2 regions of the Streptomyces sp. NPDC057939 genome follow, and region 2 is predicted to be linked to the other one. Evidence: riboswitches for the same ligand, from Rfam matches in the RefSeq annotation. Region 2 holds a riboswitch; the other holds the start of a gene.
What was found. A riboswitch is a leader RNA that binds a small molecule or an ion and turns the genes downstream of it on or off. The one in region 2 is predicted to bind guanidine.
Positions count from the first base shown of each region.

Region 1: another riboswitch for guanidine. It lies ahead of ACFVS6_RS24705 (multidrug efflux SMR transporter); the one in region 2 lies ahead of ACFVS6_RS40065 (Ohr family peroxiredoxin).

Region 1 covers NZ_JBHVPG010000024.1:87,515-90,713, reverse strand. The annotation lists gene ACFVS6_RS24710 (transglycosylase domain-containing protein) at 1-1,506, shown strand, start outside; gene ACFVS6_RS24705 (multidrug efflux SMR transporter) at 1,520-1,840, opposite strand; guanidine-III (ykkC-III) riboswitch at 1,873-1,951, opposite strand; gene ACFVS6_RS24700 (co-chaperone GroES) at 2,054-2,395, opposite strand; gene ACFVS6_RS24695 (DUF3618 domain-containing protein) at 2,442-2,759, opposite strand; gene bcp (thioredoxin-dependent thiol peroxidase) at 2,880-3,199, shown strand, end outside.
Region 2 covers NZ_JBHVPG010000076.1:5,802-9,000, reverse strand. The annotation lists gene ACFVS6_RS40075 (S1 family peptidase) at 1-678, opposite strand, end outside; gene ACFVS6_RS40070 (hypothetical protein) at 781-1,227, opposite strand; gene ACFVS6_RS40065 (Ohr family peroxiredoxin) at 1,214-1,669, opposite strand; guanidine-III (ykkC-III) riboswitch at 1,745-1,808, opposite strand; gene ACFVS6_RS40060 (AraC family transcriptional regulator ligand-binding domain-containing protein) at 1,861-2,889, opposite strand; gene ACFVS6_RS40055 (type 1 glutamine amidotransferase domain-containing protein) at 3,094-3,199, shown strand, end outside.

The DNA.
Region 1 (3,199 bases), on a different contig from region 2:
CGGATCACCACGACGATCGACAAGCGCCGTCAGGCCGCGTTCGTCGACGCCGTACGAACCGAGATGGTGGACGAACTCGACCCGGCGGCCCGTCCGGCGGACCGTCTGGTGCGGGCGGGCGGGGCCTCCGTCGATCCCGCCACCGGCAAGGTCGTCGCCCTGTACGGCGGCATCGACTACACCAAGCAGTACGTGAACAACGCGACCCGGCACGACTACCAGGTGGCCTCCACCTTCAAGCCGTTCGTCTTCGCGGCCGCCGTGGAGAACGGCTCCCGGACCCAGGACGGCCGTCGCATCACCCCGAACACGATCTACAACGGCGACAACAAGCGCCCGGTCGTCGGCGGCCGGATCCGCTTCGCCCCCGAGAACGAGGGGCAGGTGTCCTACGGGAACATCACCGTCAACACGGCGACCGACCTCTCCGTCAACACCGTGTACGCGCAGATGGCCGTGGACGTCGGCGGGGAGAAGGTCAAGCGGACGGCCATCGCCCTGGGCATCCCGAAGAGCACCCCGAACTTCGACGCGGGCCCGGCCATCGCCCTGGGCACCATGCAGGCGAGCGTCCTGGACATGACGCAGGCGTACGCGACCCTCGCCGACCACGGCCGGCGCACCCCGTACACCTTCCTGGAGAAGATCACGAAGGACGGGGACACCATCGGGCTCCCCGACCGCACCCCGGAGCAGGTCATCAGCCGGGAGGCCGCCGACACGACGACGTCCATGCTGGTCAGCGTCGTCGACAACGGCACCGGTACGGCCGCCCTGGCGGCGGGCCACCCGGCGGCGGGCAAGACGGGCACGGCCGAACTGGACCGCTCGGCGTGGTTCGCGGCGTACACCCCGGACCTGGTCACGGTGGTGTCGATGATGGGCCAGGATCCGGACACGGGCACCCTCCAGTCCCTCTACGGGGCGTTGGGCGAGCGGCGCATCGGGGGCGGCGGCTATCCGGCGCGGATCTGGGCGGCCTACACGAAGTCGGCCCTGGAGGCCTCGGACCCCGTGGACTTCGACCTCGAACTCCAGCGGGGCGCGTCCCAGCCCCAGCAACCGGACGTCCCGCAGCCCCCGCCGAACTTCCCCGACGACCCGGCCACCCCGCCGACGGGCGGCCGGACGGACGGCGGCGGCGGCGACGGCGACGGCGACGGCGGTCGGACGGATGGCGGCGGTGACCAGGGCGGTCGGACCGACGGGGGCCGCACCGACGGCGGGCAGACACAGGGAGGCCAAACGCAGGGGGGACAGACGCAGGGCGGCCAGACGCAGGGGGGCCAGACCAACGGCGGGCAGACCGACGGCGGGCAGACGAACGGCGGCCAGACCCAGGGCGGCCGGACGAACGGCGGTCAGGACCAGGGGGGCGGGACCGACGGCGGGCGGACGGACGGCGGCCGCACCGACGGCGGGCAGACCGACGCCGGCCGGAACGCCGGCGGCGACGCCCAGGGCGGCGCCTTCGGCCGCCGCCCCCCGGCCGACTACCTCGAATGAGACCCGGTCGGGGTCAGTGACCGGAGGTGGCCTTCAGCCCGACCACGGCGACCAGCAGCAGGCAGATGAAGAAGATCCGGGCGGCGGTGACGGGTTCCCCCAGCACCGCCATGCCGAGCACCGCGGCGCCGGCCGCGCCGATGCCCACCCAGACCCCGTACGCGGTGCCGATGGGCAGGGTCTTCGCGGCGTAGGACAGCAGCACCATGCTGGCGACGATCCCGGCGCCGGTGAACACGGACGGCCACAGCCGGGTGAAGCCCTCGGTGAATTTCATGCCGATCGACCAGCCGACTTCGAGAAGACCGGCGACGAGAAGAAGAACCCAGGCCATGACAGGCACCTCCGGGACGAGACGGAAACGGGGGTGCGTCGTCTTTGCGTCCTGCAACCCGGTACGGCGCGTCTCGTCGGGGGTTCCCCTCCACCGTAGCAAAGGGGCGCCGAAAAGGGCCGGTGACCTCGGCCACCGGCCCTCGGGGGTGCTGCGGGACGGAAGGCGGGGCCCGGCGGAGGTCCCGTGGGGATCCGCCGGAGACCCGCCGGATCAGAGGTAGAGCCCGGTGGAGTCCTTGGACCCCTCCAGCCGCTCGGCGGCCACGGCGTGCAGGTCCCGCTCGCGCATCAGGACGTACGTCGCCCCGCGCACCTCGACCTCGGCCCGGTCCTCCGGGTCGTACAGCACCCGGTCTCCCGGCTCCACGCTGCGTACGTTCTGCCCCACCGCGACCACCTCGGCCCAGGACAGCCTCTTGCCCACGGCCGCCGTCGCCGGGATCAGGATGCCGCCGCCGGAGCGGCGTTCGCCCTCGGGCAGGTCGGACTTCACGAGCACGCGGTCGTGCAGCATGCGGATGGGCAGCTTGTCGTGGGTGGTGTTCTCGCTCACGCCCCGAACCTACCCGCCCGGCCCCGCCCCGTCCGCCGGTGGGTGCTCAACGCTTGCGACGCGCCGAGACCACGAGCAGTCCGACCACGCCGACGGCCAGCAGGGCCACGGGCACGATCCGCTCGAAACGCGGCGCCCCGTCCTCGTGGCGCAGGCCGTCCTTGGCGTCGGTGACGAGCCGGTTGACGGCGACGAAGGCCCGTCCGGCGGTCTGGTCGACCGTCGAGGCGACCCTCGCCTTCGCGTCCCCGACGATCGTCTTGGGGTGCATGCGCACGCCGATCTCGTCGAGCGTCTCGGCGAGCTGCTCGCGGCGACGGACGATGTCCGCCTCGATCTGAGCGGGGGTCCTGGCTTCCGGCACCGCGCTGCCTCCGTCGTTGTGTCGTCGTGTCGTCTGTGGCGTGATCCGTCATGGACAGTCTGTCAGCTCCGTCAGCTTAGGCTCATGACGTACCGATCCCCTCCCGAGGAGACTGTTGAGATGAGCGAGCGACTCCAGCCGGGCGACACCGCCCCCGCCTTCACCCTGCCCGACGCGGACGGCAACGAGGTCTCGCTGGCCGACCACAAGGGCCGCAAGGTGATCGTGTACTTCTACCCGGCGGCCCTGACGCCGGGCTGCACCAAGCAGGCCTGCGACTTCACCGACAACCTGGACGCCCTGGCGACCGCGGGGTACGACGTCATCGGCGTCTCCCCCGACAAGCCGGAGAAGCTCGCCAAGTTCCGCGAGCAGGAGAACCTGAAGGTCACCCTGGTCGGGGACCCGGAGAAGGAGACCCTGACGGCGTACGGCGCCTT
Region 2 (3,199 bases):
GCCGCGGACCTTGCTGCTGGTGCAGAGCTCGCCCTTGCCGTTGATGTCCATGCAGTCCGACGTGGCGGTCCGGCGCGTGTCCAGCTCCTGGAGCCGGTCGGGGAACACCCACCGACCCGGCTCGGGGTCGTCCACCACGGTGCCGAAGCCGATCACCCGGGTGTCCGCGCCGACCTTGGGGGCGCTGCCCGCGATCCGCACCGGCTGTTCCCGGACGGGCCGGTCCAGTTTCAGCAGGGCGATGTCGTCGTTCGAGCGCTTGTCGCCGGCGGCGTCGAAGCCGGGGTGGACGACCTTGGCGACGATCTTGCGTACGGTGCCGCCCGCGTTGCGGTGATCACTGCCGACGCGAACCGTTCCGCTGGGGTGTGCCGGCATCACTTCCTGGGCGCAGTGCCCGGCCGTCACCACCCATTGCGGAGCGATCAGGGCCCCGCCGCACATGGCGTCCATGGAGCCCTCGCCGTCCCCCGGGGTCATCGGGATCGCCACCATGAACGGGTACGGCTCGGAGGAGTCCGTTCCGCGCACGATCGCCTGGGCTCCGGTGCCCGTCGCCGCCGTGTACAGCACGGCGACCGCTCCCACGGCCACCGCCCGGGTCAGCAGCCGGTGTCCCGGCCGGGGCCGGGCGGCTCGCTGTCGGTGCTGAGCGGGCAGAGGGGCGGAGACAGCCATGACGGGGACTTTCGAACGGGGGCGGGTGGATGATCGGACTGAGTGCTTCCGGTCGCGTTCCCTCTTCCCCGTTCACGGCGCGCTACACCTTCGGACAGCAGGTCACAGCCTGCGGTATGTCCCCGCCGCCCCGGAATCGACGTGCACCACGTGCCGGCCGACACGCACCACGTGGTGGTCCGCGCCGGCCCAGGAACCGGTGACGCCCTCGGCGTCCGCCAGCGGGGTCCAGACCTCCAGGAAGGTGCTCCCGTCCGGGTTGGTGCCCCGTTCGACGAGGTTCGCGCCCTCCCACCGGAGGGTGCCGGTGTCCTCACCGGGTTCGCCCGTGAGGTGGTGGAAGCGCACCTGCGAACCGTCGAAGGAGGTCGTACCGGCGAAGCCCCGGCTGTCGGCGTAGTACCGCCCGACCTGGAGCCACACCACCTCGCGGTCCTCGACGAGGGGTCCGCCGTCGCGGCTGATGCCGCGCCGGAGCCAGGCGCCGCGCTCGGGCGGCGGGACGCCGGGACCCATCGCCGGGCGGCCCGCCGGCTCAGTGCCCGTCACGGGTGGCGGGGTCGTCGTCCACGGCCAGGAGCGTCAGCGGTACGTTGCCCCGCACCGCCTGCGAATACGGGCAGACCTCGTCGGCCCGGTGCAGCAGGGGTTGCAGGTCCGCCGCCGCCCATCCGGGCAGGCTCACGGTGAGGGCCACCGCGAGGCCGTAGCCGGCGGGCGTGTCCGTGGTGCCGAGCCGTACCTCGCAGGCCACGTGCGCGGCCGTGGCGTCCGCCCCGTACTCGGCGGCGACCTCCGCGAACGCGGAGGTGAAGCAGGCGGCGAACCCGGCGGCGAACAGTTGCTCGGGATTGGTGGTGCCGGGCACCTTCTTGCGCGGCGGTGCCAGGCGCAGGTCCAGGCGCCCGTCGTCCGTGCGGACGGAGCCGGTGCGGCCTCCGACGGCGTGCGCGGTCGTTTCGTACAGGGTGCCGGTGAGTGGCACGGCCATGGCGTTCGGCCCATCTTGCTCGACGAGGACGCCGCCCGGGTGCGGACAGCGGTCGGCGCCGCTGGTGCGGCACCTCGCGCGTCGTCGTGCGTAACCGGGTACGGCGCATCTCGTCCGGGGCCGTGGATCCGGCCGCCGGAAAATCTAGCAACGTCGGACACCACCCGGGGACGGGCCGACGGTGACCTTCCTCACCCGCCGCCGGCCCGCCCGCGGCCCGGCCCGCGTGGCGGGGACGCGGGCCGGTGTCGACTGCGGTACGCCCCGGGGGGCATGCCCTCCCAGCGGGTGAAGGCGCGCACCAGTGCCGCCGCGCCGCTCAGGCCCACCTGCGGGGCGATCCGGTCCAAGGACAGCGTCGAGGTCTCCAGCAGGCGCCGGGCGCGGGCGTGGCGGGCGGCGTCGAGGAGCTCGCGCCACGACGTTCCCTCCGCCCCGAGGGCCCTGCGCAGGGTCCGGACGCTGAGGTTGAGCTCCTTGGCGGGCCCCTCGGGGCCGGCGTCCGCGAGCGCGGCGCGCTCCAGCCACCGCCGCACGCTCCCGGCCGTGGTCACCTCGGCGGACAGCCGGTCCAGGAGCCGGTCGGCATGGGCCCGGTGCAGGGCGTTGAGTTCCGGGTCGTAGAGGGGGCGGCGCCGGTCGAGGTCCTCGTTGCCCACCGTGATCGCGTGCTCCGGCGCGTCGAAGGCGACGGGGCAGCCGAGGACGCGGGCGTACGGTTCGGCCGCGCCGACGAGGGGATGGGCGAACGACACCGCCAGGGGCGCCCAGTCGTCGCCGGCGATCCAGCGGGCGGCCCGCACCATGCCGGCGAGGACCGCCTCCACCTGTTGGGGGTGCATGGCCCTCGGGTCGACGGTCGGTCGGTAGCGGATCAGGCTGTCGCCGGCACGCCGGTGCAGGGTCACCGTGCCCGCCTGGCTCACCAGGGGGTGGTAGCGCTCGGCCGCCAGCGCGGCGTCGGCCAGGTCGGCGCAAGTGAGGACGAGGTGACCCAGGACGTGCAGGCCTTCGGGCCGGATGCGGTCGCCCACGAGGAGCCCGGTGTGCGGTCCGGCGCCCGGGGCGCCGAGCACCGTGTCCCACAGGGCGCGCATCTCACCGAACGCCAGGCGGTCCGTGGGCGACGCCCAGGCGGGCTCCCCGGCGCCGTCCGCCGAGGCGCCGAGGACGGCGAGGGCGTAGCTCGCGGTGACGGAGGGCGGCTCGCTGGTGGACACGGCCGCCAGTCAATGCGGGCGCACCAGCCCCGTCAACACCGTGGGAGGGGGGAGCCGGTCGGGAGGGTCAACGGATTGGCCGCCCGGGTCAATGACGTGGCGCCGGTCGGCTCCTATCGTCGCCCCCGGAACCCGGGGAAGCGTACTGCCCTGACCACCGCCGCGTCGCGCCGCCGACCGCGGCCGCCCCCGGAGGAATGCACCGTGATTCTCTTCCTGCTCCCCGCAGGCGACTACGACCCGACCGAGGCCGCCGTGCCCTGGGCCGCGCTGCGGGACGCCGGCTTCGAGGTGCGGTTCGCGACCCCCG